Regions from separate parts of the Neobacillus sp. DHD-1R genome, predicted to be linked through region 2. Evidence: riboswitches for the same ligand, from Rfam matches in the RefSeq annotation. Region 2 holds a riboswitch; each other region holds the start of a gene.
The links. A riboswitch is a leader RNA that binds a small molecule or an ion and turns the genes downstream of it on or off. The one in region 2 is predicted to bind S-adenosylmethionine.

Region 1 (4,216 bases), 2.4 Mb from region 2:
GCGCCTGCGTTAAACGCCGGATTGGATTTAGAAATGCAGAACGCCAGATTTTTCACAAACGTGGACATCAAGGCTGCACTTGATAACAAAAGCTTAAAGATGGAAACCATCAACCAAGCACTAGGTCGCCGCTACGTACAAATGTTCAAATATGGCATATTCGACCGACCAATCGTGCAAGGTACCATCGACGCTGAGACGAACGGTTCCAAAGCACGCGAGATCGCCGAGCAGACAACAGTTCTGCTAAAGAACAAGGATAGCCTGTTGCCGCTTGACGGTTCCGTGGATTCAATCGCTTTGATTGGGCAGTCAACCTACGTCGACGCAGCTGTCGCCGGTGGTGGCGGCAGCTCAAGGGTCAGTCCACTTTATACAGTTTCACCGCTTCAGGGTCTGCAGAACACCTTAACAAAAATAGGTTCAGATGCTGTGATTACCAAGGTGACAGTGAAAAATGATAATAGCAATCTTAGTGAGGCTGTTGCTGCAGCGAAGGATGCCGATGTTGTCATCCTTATGGCTGGAGTTGTGACCAGCGAGGGCCGCGACCGCCCAAGCTTGTCTCTTCCAGACAATCAAGATGCATTGATTTCAGCCGTAACCGCTGCAAACAAGAAAACCGCTCTCGTGCTCAAAGATGGCGATCCAGTTCTTATGCCTTGGGTTAACGAGGTTCCAGCAATACTCGAGGCATGGAATCCAGGCCAGGAGGACGGCAATGTTGTCGCCAACTTGTTATTCGGTCTCGCCAACCCATCAGGTAAGCTCCCAGTAACCTATCCAGTAGCAAAGGCAGACACGCCAACGAGCACCGCCGATCGTTACCCTGGAATCAATACCGGCGTGTTAGACAGTACTGGTAAGGAGATTCCGCAAGTGTATTATTCTGAGGGTCTAGAAATGGGCTACCGCTGGTACGACGCCCAAGGCATCAAACCGCTTTTTGCATTTGGACATGGTCTGTCCTACACCAACTTCGAGATTTCTAAGCTCGTTGTCACACCAAAGACTACTGATGGTACCAAGCCAATTAAGGTATCGTTCTTCGTGAAGAATACCGGAGACGTTGCGGGCGCTGAAGTGCCGCAAGTCTACCTAGGTGTGCCTGAAAACGCGAACCAGCCGCCTAAACGCTTAGTTGGTTTTGAGAAAGTCCGCCTAGAACCAGGTGAGAAGAAGCATGTCACCATTACCATTGACCCATCAGCGTCTAACCATCCACTGTCCATTTGGGATGCCGAAGCTGACGCGTGGAAAACGCTTGACGGTAAGTACGAAGTGAAAGTCGGTAACTCTTCTGATAATGTTACGCTGACTGACTCCATTACGGTACGCACGCCTGCAGGTCACAGCAAGTGAAGCTTCCATTTCTAATACTATAAGGTAAAATGAAAAAGAGGGTGTTTCCATGTTAATTGGAACTCCCTCTTTTTGGTATTTTAACGAGAAATAACTTGTTTAAATAGCCTCCTAAATTGCTCCCGATCTTCTGCTGTAAAAGGCTTAGGACCCTTTGTTCGCTTTCCGCTTTTTCGAGCCATTGCACTTAAATACCGTGTTTGTAATAATTGGTCAATGTTTTCAGTTGTATAGCTAAACCCTTTATGGTGGAGAACGATACAACCCTTTGCTAACCCTAGCGAAGCAAGACCATAATCTTGTGTCACAATGATATCTCCTGATTGTGCTAACTTCATAATCCGATAATCAGCCGCATCTGCCCCAGAATCAACATAAATGATTTCCACTCCTGATGGTTGTTCCGCATTGGAAAAATGAGAAAAACTCGTAACAAGGGTAATAGGAATTTCCGCACTTCTACCTTCAGAAATAATAATATCTTTTACCGGACAAGCATCTGCATCAACATAAATTTTCATCTGTATCGCTCCTGAAAAGAAGTTTGAATTACTAGTGATACTAGTGATAAATTGGGCTTTTGTCAAACATCTAATCGTGGGAAAGTTCTCTTACGTTAATGCTTTAACGCATCGGGGGTCTGACCCCCTATCTCAAAACTCTAATTCTTGCAAAAATATTGACATTTAATCAATATCGATATAGGATTAACAATAATTTAATAGTTAACGATCTTATCCAGAGAGGTGGAGGGACTGGCCCTGTGATACCTCAGCAACAGCCTTATTTATTATGTGGACTGTGCTAATTCCAGAAGCGTCAAGCTTGAAGATAAGAAGAGTAAGCTGCTTTTGCATGCGACCAAACCTCTTCTTATGTGTAGAAGAGGTTTTTTATTTTTCTCATGGTGAATTCTTTAAATATTACTAGATTTGGAGCTGATTGAATTGACAAGAACATTAGTGAAAGCACCTTTTAAAGCAGATCATGTCGGAAGTTTTTTAAGACCGGAGCGATTGAAAAAGGCACGTTTACAAAAACAAAACGGGGAAATTACTGCAGAACAATTACGTCAAATTGAAGATGACGAAATTATTCGCCTGGTAGAAAAACAAAAAGAAGTGGGATTACAGGCTGTAACGGATGGAGAATTACGACGAGCTTGGTGGCATTTCGATTTTCTCGGAGGTCTTGTAGGGGTTGAATTTGTCGAAACCAAAAAAGGCTTACAATTTAATGGGGTCGAAACAAGACCACATGGCGTAAAAGTAACAGGCAAAATTGATTTCGCCAATCATCCCATGATTGAGGATTATAAATTCTTACACAGCATTGCCGGTGACCACGTAGCGAAATTTACAATACCAAGCCCCAATATGTTAATTGTCCGCGGACAGGGTATTAGTGAAGTCTATGATCACCACGAGGAATTTGTAAAGGATTTAATCCATGCTTACCAAAAAGCTATTCAAGCTTTTTATGATGCTGGGTGCCGATATTTGCAACTAGATGATACCTCATGGGCATCGTTATTCTCAGAGGAAGGCAGAGATAAACTGAAGAAGGACGGTCATGACCCTAAAGCCTTAGTTCAGACGTTTGCTAGAGCCATTAATGAGTCCATTGCGAACAAACCTGATGATTTGGTTATTACGATGCACATTTGTAGAGGAAACTTCCAATCTACGTATACTTCTTCAGGCGGATATGATTTTGCATCTGAACTTATTTTTGGGGGATTAAACGTGGATGGGTTATTCCTAGAGTTTGATGATGAACGTTCTGGTGGCTTCGAACCACTTCGCCATGTCAATCGGGATGACCTCCAAATTGTCTTAGGATTAATCACCTCTAAATTCGGTGAACTAGAAGATCCAGAAAGAATAAAGGCAAGAATAAAAGAAGCAAATCAATATGTCTCTTTGGATCAGCTTTGCCTAAGCCCACAATGCGGTTTCTCTTCAACCGAAGAAGGAAACCTGCTAACCGAAGAACAGCAATGGGACAAAATACGTCACGTCATCGATATCGCAAATAGTGTTTGGAACTAAATAAATAGGCTTATGGGGTCAGACCCCCGGCGTAGTAACGCGTTAACGCACCGGGGGTCTGACCCCGCCTTTTACTATCTTTTTACCACATTTCACAAATATTTCAATATTAATCCATTTTCTCTGATTCGATAGACGGTATACTACGATTAACTGCAGAAGAAGATTCCCCTCTTAGCCTCCTTTGTTATTTTTCCAAACCAATAAACTATAGAAAGCTGGTTGATTTATGAAAAACAGAAGTCATACGAAGGTTCGTCATGAAGGAAACATGTTAGATGTTAAAATGCGGGTGCATCAGTTTGAAAATCCCAATGAACATCAGGAATTTCTTAGAAATTTGGCTATTAGTTCTGAATTTGAAATGCGATACCGTGGTTTGCTAGAATACTATGGAAAAGAGTTTATCGCCTATAAACAGCAAAAGCCCTCAGACAAAAACCGCAATGAATTTCTTCGTATCATCTCACAGTTTATGACCACTTGTTTAGAAGATCATTGTCCACCCTCTTGGCAACAATGTCAGCCCCCATTTTGGGAAGAACTCATCTTCACCTTTTATCCTCATAGCATGAAAATCTCAGCAGAAGAAAAAGAAGTAGAAACCTTTTTGTCACAGTTAAAAAGGTTTGTAAAATGGCTTGATAAAAGGGTTGGCACCTCCTGGTATCAAATTGTGGAAGAATATATCTTTATAGCTCACTCAGAACTCAAGACCTGTGAACACCTGCTGAATGCCATCTTTTTGAACGACTATCCTCGTATTTACCATGATGACTGGAATCCCATCCAAGATCTTGAAA
Region 2 (4,216 bases):
ATTATGAATCAATGCCTAAAAATGAGAATGGTCTTGAAAATCCGGGAACCATGAGCTTAAGTACTGTTGAGATGGATCCTGCCACGGGCAAATTGACTGTTATTGATATTAAGCCAATTGACTTTTCTGAGGTAAATGGGATTTGGAAGCCTTGTGCTGGCTTATTAACTCCATGGAATACACATCTTGGATCAGAGGAAACCGATCCCGATGCAAGAGCCCATGAATTGAATCCTGCTTCTTCAGCAGTTACTAAGTTTATGCGGAATTATTATAACAATCCAAATTTAATAGGAAATCCCTACTATTATGGACATGTACCGGAAGTAACCGTTAAGGCAGATGGGTTTACTAGTGTTGTTAAACATTATAGCATGGGCAGAATGGCATTCGAACGCGTAAAGGTCATGCCAGATAACAAAACGGTTATTTATGGGGTGGACAGCAACCCTGGCGGATTATTTATGTATGTAGCAGATAAAGAGAAAGATTTATCAGCAGGTACGTTATATGCCGCCAAATGGGTGCAGACTGGAACTGAAAAAGGCGGTTCAGCCAATTTTGAATGGATTAAGCTTGGTCATTCTACAGATAAAGAAATTCAGAAGTTAGCAGACATAACAAATTTCAGTGATATCTTTGACGTAACCGACGACGCCGTTAAAGGGAAAAATGATGGTTATACCCCAATCAAAACAGCAGCTAACGGTAAAAAAGTAGAATGGGTTAAAGTGAAACCAGGAATGGACAAAGCGGCAGCATTCCTAGAGACACATCGTTATGCGGCATACCTTGGTGCAACAGTAGAATTTAATAAGATGGAAGGTCTTGATTTTAACGAAAAAGAAAATAAAGCCTACTTAGCCATCTCCTATCAAGAAGGGACGATGTTACCTGAACCAACAGCTCCCGTAGATGATATCCAATTACCGAAGATTAGTGCAGGAGGAATATACGAAGTCTCCTTCAAACCCAATCGGAAAACGAAAGATGGACAAAAGATAAACAGCCATTATGTACCTGTCAACATGTCTGGTTATTTAATGGGTGAGGATTTGACTGCTCCTGACGCTGATGGAAACACAGCCAACGTTGATAAAATTGCAAATCCTGATAATGTAATCTATTCACCAAAAATGAAAACACTATTTATCGCGGAGGATTCCGGTCTCCATGCAAATAATTACACATGGGCATACAATGTAGAGACTAAGAAACTTTCACGAATTCTCTCCGTACCTGGAGGCGGGGAATCGACTGGCTTACAGATGGTGGAGAACCTTGATGGCCATGCCTACCTCATGAACAGTTCGCAAAATCCGGGATATGTGGGGTATCTTTCGGGACTTCCCTCACTAGGTGAGGAAAAAAATAATAAATAGGATACTTTTCCTCTAAGTGGTCTTGTTTTATACAGGACTGCTTTTTTTTGTAACTATAAAAAAGAGAAAGCACCATATTAATACTTGCTTTCTCTTTTCGACCTTTTGTCGCTAATCATTGCTACTTTCTTCGCGATCGTGTTCAACCTTATGTTCCTCAGGACTAAAACCAAATGGTCCTCTCGCCATGTGCTCTACCCGAAAGATAGCTACGATAACTTCAATTCTTACGGCTAGTAACCTCGGGCGGATTCGACCACGGCTTTCTATAACAAGAACATCCGTACCAACATCGAGCAGTTTTCCTGTAAAAGTTCCTTGAAGAGTTACAACCTCTACTTCCTTATTTAACAGCTCATGGGCAATTTGATGAAAATTTATCTCTGTCATAAACATCATCCTCCTTCACATTACAGTAAATGCAATTTATTGAAATTGGTATCGGTTTTTTTAAAAAAAATTTTTGGAAAATCAGTCCAAATTCTCGTTAAATTAGACTAATGACCTATTGAAAAAACGGTATTAACAAGAATTTTTAAAAAATTGTATTTTTTTATTTACATAAAACCTATTGGTATGGTAGGATTAATTCCATAAAATCAGTTAATCACTTATCAAGAGTGGCTTAGGGACTGGCCCAACGATGCCCGGCAACCTGCACAGCAAGGTGCCAATTCCAGCAAAATGTGAAGTCATTTTGGGAGATAAGGTGTTCACCATACTAGTGGTAACACCTTTCCGAAGGGGAAAGGTGTTTTTTGTGGAATGGGTGCTGAGCGTTACATTGATGAATGATGCTCATGCTAATGATCCGAAAGGAGGCGAATCAAGCTGAACACTGATGAGAAGGAAGAACTCCTTGCCCATATTGAGAAAATGATGGAATCACTGAAATTTGGTTCGATCACACTAGTTGTCCAGGACGGCAAGATTGTCCAAATTGAGAAAAACGAAAAGGTTCGTCTTCAACCAAATAAAAATCGCTGACTAGAGAAACTAGAGGCGGTCTTCACTTTACAAGAGTGGAAGACTGTCTTTTTTAATGGAAAAAAGGAGGCATATGACCATGAATTCTGCAATAACCTATCAAAATTGGCAACAAATATCAGATACATTCCCTATTGAGGATGAAACCAAAGGGGCACGTTCCGTTTTAGAATGGGCTTACAATTCCTATCCTGAAGAGCAGATCGTCTATTCATCAAGTTTTGGGGCAGAGGCGATTGTGTTAATCGATCTAATCGCACAGGTAAAACCAGATGCCCATATTGTTTTTTTAGACACTGGACTGCACTTTCCAGAAACATACGAGGTGATTGATAAAATAGAAGCCCGTTTCCCAACGCTCCGAATCGAGCGGAAACTGCCAAAGGTTAGTCTCGATGAACAAGCGGCAGAATATGGCTCAGCTTTATGGAAAAGGGATCCGAACCAGTGCTGCCATATTCGCAAGGTCATACCATTAAGAGAAACGTTAACGGCTAAACAAGCGTGGATATCCGGTCTTCGCCGAGAACAGTCACCGACAAGAGCCAACACTGAATTCATCAATAAGGATGAAAAATTCGAGAATATTAAAATTTGCCCATTGATTCATTGGACATGGGATGAGGTTTGGGACTATATCAAGAAAAAAGATCTTCCATACAACACCCTGCATGATCATAATTATCCAAGCATCGGCTGTTTCCCTTGTACACAACCTGTTGGGGACGATGGGGATTCACGAGCAGGACGCTGGGTAGGAAGCGGCAAGACGGAGTGTGGTCTACACACCCGTTAATGGAGGCTAAAGGAGGGTATTATCTTTGCTCACAATTATTGCAGTAAGTATTGGTTTATTTTTTGCCATAAATATTGGTGCCAGCGGTGCTGCGGCCTCGATGGGCATCGCTTATGGAGCAGGAGTTGTAAAAAAACGATTTGCCCTGCTCCTGTGCAGTATCGCTGTATTCTTTGGCGCATGGCTTGGCGGGGGAGAAGTGGTTAAAACAATTGGGAGCGGGATTGTACCAAACAGTACCTTTACCATCCCAATTGCCTTAATTGTGTTAGCTTCAGCGGCATTATCCTTATTTTTAGCCAACATCTTCGGAATTCCGCTATCAACTAGTGAAGTGGCAGTAGGTTCCGTCATTGGGGCAGGGATTGTTTACCAATCTGTTTTTGTAAGCAAAATAGTCTGGATCATGTTTTTTTGGCTGCTTACCCCATTCGCGGCATTTATCATCGCCATCTTAGCTTCTTATTTATTAAAAAATAAACGGCTAAAAAAATGGATGGCAGCGCCGAAAGCCGTTCCGTTCTTGTCTGCGCTTGTCGTATTTATGGGATTATTTGAGGCCTTTTCAGCCGGCATGAACAATGTTGCGAATGCAGTTGGTCCATTGGTGGGAGCCAACATTCTCTCAACTGGAGATGGGATCTTCTGGGGTGGCTTATTCGTGGCAGGCGGGGCGCTGCTGCTCGGGCATCGCGTCCTTGAAACAAATGGTAAGAAAATAACGACACTTAAACTGGAAGAGGGCTGTGTGATTTCAGGGACGGGTGCAACCATTGTAACTATAGCATCCGTGTTTGGGATTCCTGTCCCGTTAACACAAATCACCACCTCCTCCATTATCGGTATGGGCTTTGCCAAGCAGGGGAAGTCGGTACTGAAAAAAGGGATTGTTGTTCAATTACTTACCGTTTGGATTGTGTCGCCTGTTTTATCAATGGTGTTATCCTATACACTCATTCAATTGATCATTGAACATAATTTCTACCCTATTATTGCAATGGTTGGAGGACTCATTTCTGTCTTCGGTGTTCTTTCCTTAATGAAAAGGCAG
Region 3 (4,216 bases), 1.1 Mb from region 2:
GCAGCACTTAGCGACTGTTCTTTTAGGCGCGAATATTGATGTGCATAAAGAGTATTTAGAAATGAGTTAATGTTTATGAACGAATGGAATCGAAATGAGTTGGCTGGCTTCCTCAATCAAGATGAAAGTGGTCTGTTATATTTTTATACACCACTATGCGGCACCTGTCAGGTAGCTTCCAGGATGCTGCAGATCGTAGAGGAACTAGTAGACATTAAAATGGGAAAAATGAATTTGAATTTTTATCCTGAACTGGCTAAAAATTTTGCGGTCGAAAGTGTGCCATGTCTTTTGCTCTTCAAAAATGGCAAGGTGCAAGAAACAATTTACGCTTTTCATTCCGTTCCCTATTTACTTGAAAAAATAAAACAGCATTTATCTTAAGGAGCAGATACGAATGGGTATCTGCTTTTTTATGTAGGAGCGCCTTGAAAACCGTTGTGTAAATTAATAATGCTCGTTCCATCTTTAAAAGAGCTTTGGTGGTCACAATAACAAATAATTGTGCCCGAGGCCCTTGGAACAAGAGCCCGAACGGTCACAATAACAAATAATTGTGCCCGAGGCCCTTGGAACAAGAGCTCGAACGGTCACAATAACAAATAATTGTGCCCATGGCCCTTCAAACAAGAGCCTGAACGGTCACAATTAAAGTGAAATTACATTAATTAACATTTACTCATAAAAGAACCCCTTAGTCTTTCCACTATAATTCAAATTCCGCATCAGCACTCTCCGAATTGTCTTCTTCGAATCACCACTTGACACCAGTCATGAACCCCATTCGTCGTTATTTTTTCATTAGGGAATAATAACTTAATTTCCACCGCGGCTTTAAAAATTGCGGAATCAATTTCTTCTTGATGCCCACAAACATCACAAACTAGTTTTCGATTCTCAACCTTCACCTTAAATGAGCAGCAGGCTGCACAATTCAAACCTTTTTTCAGCGAATGATATTTATAAGAGGGTAACTTGTCATAAGAGAATTCTGTTTGGTGTAAAGAAACTAATTGAGTGGCTAACTTCTTGTGGCGGTCATTTAACTTGGAAGGCAGTAAGTTCAATTTTTTCATAAATTGATTAACTTGATTAACTTGATTTGGGTAAACAATGGGTTTATTTAGTGGAGCTTGATATAAATGAAAATGGGGATTAATAAAGACCACATATGCTTTAATCGGGATATGATAACCAAGACTGTGGAGCAACTGACGAAGCAGAGATTCACTTCTTTCCAATTGGAGCAGCGGATTAGGAATTTCCTTTTTATTCAAAGTATAGAACCTTCCATTTTCAAAGAAATAATCACCTGAATAATTTTTTACTTCAAAGAGGTAAAGCGGTTCTTGAGTTATCAGCAAAGAATCTATTTGAAATTTAGCACCAATTGTCTCAAGCAATAAATCATTTAAAAGGTAATTTTGACATTGTAACTTTTCTGTCAGGGAGTCAAACATTACCTCACCTTCATATCCCTTCAAGAGGTTATGATAACGTACCAAGTCATTTTCAGCTAATATCATTCGTGTGTTTAGTGAGCGAAGTATTTTTATTTCAATTGGTTCAGTACGTGGTTTAAAAAACATATTCCACTTCCTCTCAAATTTATATTTTCATTTTATAAAAAATAGGTAGAAACAAAAGTTGAATAATTGACTATTTTCCGACACTTCGTCCACAACGTAAATCACTCTTAACTCTCGGAAAACGACATATTTCTCAGGAAATGAGTTGAAAGCCGTGAGAAATGTCGAGTGATTAGGAAAGGATTCCGGTTCTGCTTGCGGAATAAGATATATATATAACGAGTAGACCGGAGTGATGGAAATGAGGGAGATGACACAAACATTCTTAGAGAATTTTAATCTGCAAAGACATGTTCGTGGATTAATTGACAAGGCAGATGTCACGGTAAGATTTCTTTGTGAGCAGCAAACGATTCAATTAGTAATCAAAAAGGGCAGGATCTCTTTCCTAGAAGTACAAGAAGGGTCACAGACAATAGATGCGATCAGCGGAACTCATAGCGCAATGAAACAGCTGTTTGAAGGGACGGAGCAACTGCGCGTTTTGGAGCGAAAAGGACATTTAAAGGTATCTGCGCCACTAAGAACCACTCTATTACTAGAATCCATTTTCTTTTTAACAAAAGCACAGGAAAATTTTGCAAAAGTAATTTAATCAAAGGTATTGACTCGGAATTAAACTTGCTGTATTGTTTTATTTAAATATTCTATTAATAGACAACAATTGAACGATGCATATTCTTATCGAGAGTGGCGGAGGGACTGGCCCTTTGAAGCCCGGCAACCGGTTTATAACACGGTGCTAAATCCAGCAGAGCAATAGCTCTGGAAGATGAGAAGAGTGGACCCCCTCTTCTTTGGAAGCGGGGGTTTTTCAATTTGATTGTTAAAAGGAGGAGCGAGTGTAATGGGAGAGGATCAAAAGAAGTATCGGTTTGAAACATTAAGTGTTCATGGAGGGTTGTCTCCAGACCCGGTAACGGGTGCGCGTGCTGTGCCAATTTATCAAAACAATGCCTATCAATTTAAAAATACGGAACATGCGGCAAACTTGTTTAGCTTAGCAGAACCAGGTTACATATATACACGAATCCACAACCCAACCACGACTGTTTTTGAGGACAGAGTGGCGTTATTAGAAGGTGGTGTGGGAGCACTGGCTGTTGCCAGCGGGATGGCTGCCATTACACTTGCTATTCTAAACATTGCTGAAGCTGGCGATGAAATTGTCTCTGCCTCAAATCTTTATGGGGGAACTTATAATTTATTAGCAGTTACCTTGCCTAAATACGGCATTAAGGTGAAATTTGTCGATGCGGAGGATCCTGAAAATTTCCGCGCTGCCATTTCTGAAAAAACAAAGGCAGTCTTTGCTGAAACGATTGGAAACCCAAGCTTACGTGTCCTTGATATTGAAAAAGTAGCAGAAATTGCTCATGAAGCTGGGGTTCCGTTAATCATTGATAATACCTTTGCCACACCATATCTCTGCAGACCGATTGAGTACGGGGCAGATATCGTTGTCCACTCCGCAACAAAATGGCTATTAGGAAATGGAACGTCAACAGGTGGCGTTATTGTTGACGGCGGTAAATTCGATTGGAATTCACCAAAATTCCCTGGCTTCACCACGCCAGATGAGAGCTATCATGGACTTGTATACGCAGAGGCACTAGGGGCTGTGGCCTATATTATCAAAGCACGTGTCCAATTATTGCGTGATTTAGGACCTGCCTTAAGTCCGCAAAATGCCTTCCAGTTTACACTAGGATTAGAAACTCTTCATGTTCGGATGAAAGAGCATGTGGCCAATACAAAACAAGTGGTTGAATATTTATTAAATCATCCTGCTGTAGAATGGGTCTCATACCCAGGGCATGCCTCACACCCTGACCATGAATTAGCGAAAAAATATTTACCAAAAGGTGCAGGCTCAATGGTAGTTTTTGGTATCAAAGGCGGAAAAGAAGCAGGAGCAAAACTAATTGACTCTTTAACACTTTGGGCACATGTGGCCAATGTGGGCGATGCGAAAAGTTTAATCATTCATCCTGCCAGCACAACGCATCAGCAACTTGATGCCGAAGGACTTAAAGCTGCCGGTGTATCGGAGGATTTAATTCGCCTTTCGATTGGAATTGAGAATGTGGAGGACTTAATTGAGGACCTTGAAGCAGCAATTGAAGCAGCGACAGGTTTAGCATCATTGAAAACAAATGCCTAAATTTTCCTTGATTTAATTTTTCGAATATGATGATTTTTTGTTGACACCCTTTTTTATCCGTGATACGATAACTTTTGTAAAATAACTTACTTACACAAATTAACGTATTAATTGAATATAGTATGCTGTTTACTCTTATCAAGAGAGGTGGAGGGATGTGCCCGATGAAGCCCGGCAACCGTCAATATTTATATTGAAATGGTGCCAATTCACACAAAGCATAAGCTTTGGAAGATGGGAGAAAGGTTATATTTATTATGCCTTTCTGCCTGCGCAGGAAGGTTTTTTATTTTTCCAAAATAGTAGAATCTTTTCGCCATAACAATCAAACCCTATATTCAAAGAATCAGTACATGTTACAAGTTTCCGTAATCAGGATAAAAAGTAGGTGATACAGTGATTTCAATAAAAAACGCCCGGAAAATCTTCCCTTCTAAACAAGGTGAATTAAAAGCAGTCGATG
Region 4 (4,216 bases), 1.8 Mb from region 2:
AGCAATAATTACTTCGGTATCAGAACTAGTCGCAAATGATAGTCCTTCTTTGAGCAATTCTTCACGAAGCTCCACATAATTATAAATTTCCCCATTGAAGATAATCCAGTAGCGCTCATTTTCATACGTTAATGGCTGATGACCACTTTCAATATCAATTATACTCAAACGGCGGAAGCCGAATTGAATATGGTCATCATAATAAAAGCCATCATCATCCGGTCCACGATGGGTAATTATATCGTTCATTTGTTTAAACTGCTGTTTTTGTTCATCGCTATAGTTTTGTGTTATGTCGTGTACACAACCGATAAAACCACACATTATGTACCTCACCTACTTCAATTTAATTAAAATGTTCTTTGAAAAAACATCTCTCTTATACTACCACTATTATGGCGAAAATGGCACTGTAACATTAGAAAATTTACTGTACAATCATTTTTCACTTCTATAGTCCTACTTAAACATTGTACTTAATTTTATAACATCCATAACATTAAAACAGACGAAAAATAGAAAAAGGAGTTACATCAAAATGCAACTCCCCTTTATGTGTTTTGCTTCTGCATCTAATCAAGGCGCAAGAGCTTTTTAGATTATAGATTAGCTTGCTGGCGTAATGCCTCTGCTTTATCTGTGCGCTCCCAAGGCAGGTCAACATCTGTACGGCCAAAGTGTCCGTATGCAGCTGTCTGCTTGTAGATTGGACGGCGAAGGTTAAGCATCTTGATGATTCCTGCTGGGCGAAGATCAAAGTTTTCGCTGACAAGATCCACTAATATATCCTCGTTAACTTTACCAGTTCCAAACGTATCAACAGCAATTGAAACGGGTCTAGCAACACCAATGGCATAGGCAAGCTGAACTTCTACTTTTTCTGCAAGTCCTGCAGCAACAATATTTTTTGCAACATAACGAGCAGCATATGCAGCAGAACGGTCAACCTTGGTAGGATCTTTTCCAGAAAAGGCACCACCGCCATGACGAGCATAACCTCCGTAAGTATCAACGATGATTTTGCGGCCTGTTAAACCTGCATCTCCTTGTGGTCCACCGATAACAAAGCGTCCAGTAGGATTAATGAAATATTTTGTATTTTCATCGATTAGTTCTTGTGGAACAACCGGATTGATGACATATTCTTTTACATTACGTTGGATTTGCTCTAACGTAATTTCTGGATGATGTTGGGTTGAAATAACGATTGTATCAATTCGAACTGGTTTGTCATTCTCATCATACTCTACTGTTACTTGAGTCTTTCCGTCTGGACGAAGGTAAGGAAGTAATTCTTCTTTACGAACTTCTGTTAAACGACGAGCAAGCTTGTGTGCAAGTGAGATGGGAAGAGGCATAAGTTCTTTTGTTTCATTACATGCAAAACCGAACATTAACCCTTGGTCTCCCGCACCAATCGCTTCAATTTCCTCATCAGACATTTGACCTTCACGTGCCTCAAGGGCATGGTTAACACCCATGGCGATATCTGGTGATTGTTCATCAATAGAAGTTAAAACCGCACAAGTTTCGGAATCAAAGCCATACTTAGCACGATTGTATCCGATGCCTTTAATGGTTTCACGAACAATTTTTGGAATATCAACGTAAGTAGAGGTAGTGATTTCGCCTGTAACAAGCACTAATCCTGTTGTTACTGAAGTTTCAGCCGCAACACGGGCATTAGCATCTTTGGCTAAGATAGCATCTAAAATGGAATCAGAAATTTGGTCACAGATCTTGTCCGGATGACCTTCAGTAACTGATTCAGAAGTGAACAAACGACGTTTTGTTGACATCTGAATTCCTCCTATATTTTTGAAATAAAGTGAGGTTAACTGTATAGGGCTGGTGTGAACTTGCCGTTAAACCTCAAGTTGATACGGAACTCATTCCCTTAATAGTATGAAATAAACATGGGATTATTATTAGCAAAACTATCAACTGTCCTAACCCTTTAGCAAATTCTTACGATGGAATAAAAAGCAGCACCTATGTAGCACGTAAAATTTTGCTAAAAATACAAAAAAACCCTTCCATCGTGTGAGGAAAGGTTGTTAGCAAAAGTTTTGCGTGCCTTTCACTCTTATCGTTCAAGGACTAGCCTTGCTTCAGGTTTAGCACCTTTGCCCGAAAAAATCATGATAAATAAAAAAACACTTTTATCAAATTTCCTTTTTCGTTTGCAGGTTGCTGGGTTTCATAGGGCCTGTCCCTCCACCAGCTCGGGATAAGAGAGTATCCGTTCAAGGGTAAATCATAACCCACACTGTCGAACAATGTCAATAAATTAATAATAAATTTTTAGTTAAAATAACCATTTGTGAACATCTTATACAAAACTTTTTTCTTTCCTATTTATATATAAGATGATATACCGTTTAGTGTAACTTCTATCTAAGCAAGAATTATTAGCAAATTTTTCAGAATAGTATAGACTATTAGAATTAATGTGTTATACTATTTATCATAATAAACATAAAAACATGGATAAAGGAAGGTTTCAGTCAATGAATTCTGTTCATATTCCAAATGAATTAACACAACTGTTGCAAGAAGGTCATGTTCAGGTACAATTATCCGTCCCTCAACTGGTCGAAAAAGTCTTAGCCCGAAATGAAGGATCGCTAACTTCATCAGGCGCAGTCAGTGTCTCGACTGGCAAATACACAGGCCGGTCACCACAGGATAAATATATTGTCATGGAAGAGTCATCGAAGGATAAAATTGCATGGGGTCCAAATCAACCAATTTCTGAAGAAGTTTTCACTAACCTGTATCAAAAGGTACTTGAATATTTAAAACAACAAGAGGAAATTTTTGTATTTAAAGGCTTCGCCGGTGCGGATCAAAAATCTCGTTTACCAATCCAAGTTGTCAATGAATATGCATGGCATAATCTATTCGCGCAACAGTTATTCATTCGTCCAACAGAAGAAGAATTGCTCACACATGATGCCGGATTTACTGTTATTTCTGCCCCAAACTTTAAGGCAGATCCAGCTGTTGATGGTACAAAATCTGAAACCTTCATTATTATTTCCTTTGAACGCCGAATTATTTTAATTGGTGGAACTGAGTATGCAGGGGAAATGAAAAAATCAATTTTTTCAGTAATGAATTATTTATTACCTGAGAATCATATTTTTTCTATGCATTGTTCAGCAAATGTCGGCCAAGAAGGCGACGTTGCCTTATTTTTTGGTTTGTCTGGAACAGGAAAAACGACTCTTTCTGCTGATGCCAATCGACGGCTTATTGGTGATGACGAGCATGGCTGGTCTTCCAATGGTGTCTTCAATATTGAGGGTGGCTGCTATGCTAAATGTATTAATCTTTCACGTGAAAAAGAGCCACAAATCTTTGATGCCATCCGGTTCGGTACCGTTCTTGAAAATGTGACAATCGATCTTGAATCAAGAATCCCTGATTATGATGATGGAACCCTGACAGAGAATACTAGAGCTGCCTACTCAATCGATGCCATAGAGAATATCATTCAGCCTAGTATTGCCGGACATCCAAATACGATTGTATTTTTAACAGCGGATGCCTTTGGAGTCTTACCTCCTATTGCAAAATTAACAAAGGAACAGGCCATGTACCACTTTTTAAGCGGCTATACCTCCAAGCTTGCCGGGACAGAGCGTGGAATAACTTCACCACAGGCAACCTTTTCTACCTGCTTTGGTGCACCATTCCTGCCACTTCCTGCGAACCGCTATGCAGACATGCTAGGTGAAAAAATATTGGAGCACAATGCCAATGTCTTTTTAGTCAATACTGGCTGGACCGGTGGTGAATATGGTGTCGGCAGCAGAATGAAGCTATCCTATACACGTGCAATGGTTCAAGCAGCACTCGAAGGTGAACTCAACCATGTGGAAACAGTTAAAGACGATATCTTTGGCTTAAATATACCGCTTCATATTGCAGGTGTACCTGATGAGGTTCTTCAGCCTAATAAAACATGGGCAGACCCACAGGCCTATGAAAAGAAAGCAAAAGAACTTGCAGCAAAGTTCCGCGAAAACTTCAAAAAATTCACGGATGTATCGGCTGAGATTGCAGAAAAAGGCGGTCCAATAGCTTAATTAATGCTAAAAAAATATGGTAAACATTAAAAATGACTATCAAAATGTAACCTAATTTGATAGTCATTTTTTTATTGGTGCATAACGATTTTTGTTGACTGTCGGGTAACTAGCTCGTGTAA

Region 1: another riboswitch for S-adenosylmethionine. It lies ahead of AC3ANL_RS23060 (5-methyltetrahydropteroyltriglutamate--homocysteine S-methyltransferase); the one in region 2 lies ahead of AC3ANL_RS10940 (YezD family protein).
Region 3: another riboswitch for S-adenosylmethionine. It lies ahead of AC3ANL_RS05210 (O-acetylhomoserine aminocarboxypropyltransferase/cysteine synthase family protein); the one in region 2 lies ahead of AC3ANL_RS10940 (YezD family protein).
Region 4: another riboswitch for S-adenosylmethionine. It lies ahead of metK (methionine adenosyltransferase); the one in region 2 lies ahead of AC3ANL_RS10940 (YezD family protein).

Annotation. Positions count from the first base shown of each region.
Region 1 covers NZ_CM173232.1:4,664,421-4,668,636, forward strand. The annotation lists gene AC3ANL_RS23050 (beta-glucosidase) at 1-1,362, shown strand, start outside; gene AC3ANL_RS23055 (YaiI/YqxD family protein) at 1,443-1,883, opposite strand; SAM riboswitch class I at 2,094-2,200, shown strand; gene AC3ANL_RS23060 (5-methyltetrahydropteroyltriglutamate--homocysteine S-methyltransferase) at 2,310-3,413, shown strand; gene AC3ANL_RS23065 (hypothetical protein) at 3,643-4,216, shown strand, end outside.
Region 2 covers NZ_CM173232.1:2,266,587-2,270,802, forward strand. The annotation lists gene AC3ANL_RS10930 (PhoX family protein) at 1-1,382, shown strand, start outside; gene AC3ANL_RS10935 (hypothetical protein) at 1,494-1,772, opposite strand; SAM riboswitch class I at 1,991-2,093, shown strand; gene AC3ANL_RS10940 (YezD family protein) at 2,259-2,369, shown strand; gene AC3ANL_RS10945 (phosphoadenylyl-sulfate reductase) at 2,449-3,165, shown strand; gene cysP (sulfate permease) at 3,191-4,216, shown strand, end outside.
Region 3 covers NZ_CM173232.1:1,118,057-1,122,272, forward strand. The annotation lists gene AC3ANL_RS05190 (toprim domain-containing protein) at 1-70, shown strand, start outside; gene AC3ANL_RS05195 (thioredoxin family protein) at 76-384, shown strand; gene AC3ANL_RS05200 (nuclease-related domain-containing protein) at 726-1,589, opposite strand; gene AC3ANL_RS05205 (hypothetical protein) at 1,831-2,184, shown strand; SAM riboswitch class I at 2,268-2,368, shown strand; gene AC3ANL_RS05210 (O-acetylhomoserine aminocarboxypropyltransferase/cysteine synthase family protein) at 2,437-3,753, shown strand; SAM riboswitch class I at 3,886-3,994, shown strand; gene AC3ANL_RS05215 (methionine ABC transporter ATP-binding protein) at 4,150-4,216, shown strand, end outside.
Region 4 covers NZ_CM173232.1:4,070,189-4,074,404, forward strand. The annotation lists gene asnB (asparagine synthase (glutamine-hydrolyzing)) at 1-324, opposite strand, end outside; gene metK (methionine adenosyltransferase) at 600-1,799, opposite strand; SAM riboswitch class I at 2,084-2,237, opposite strand; gene pckA (phosphoenolpyruvate carboxykinase (ATP)) at 2,511-4,094, shown strand.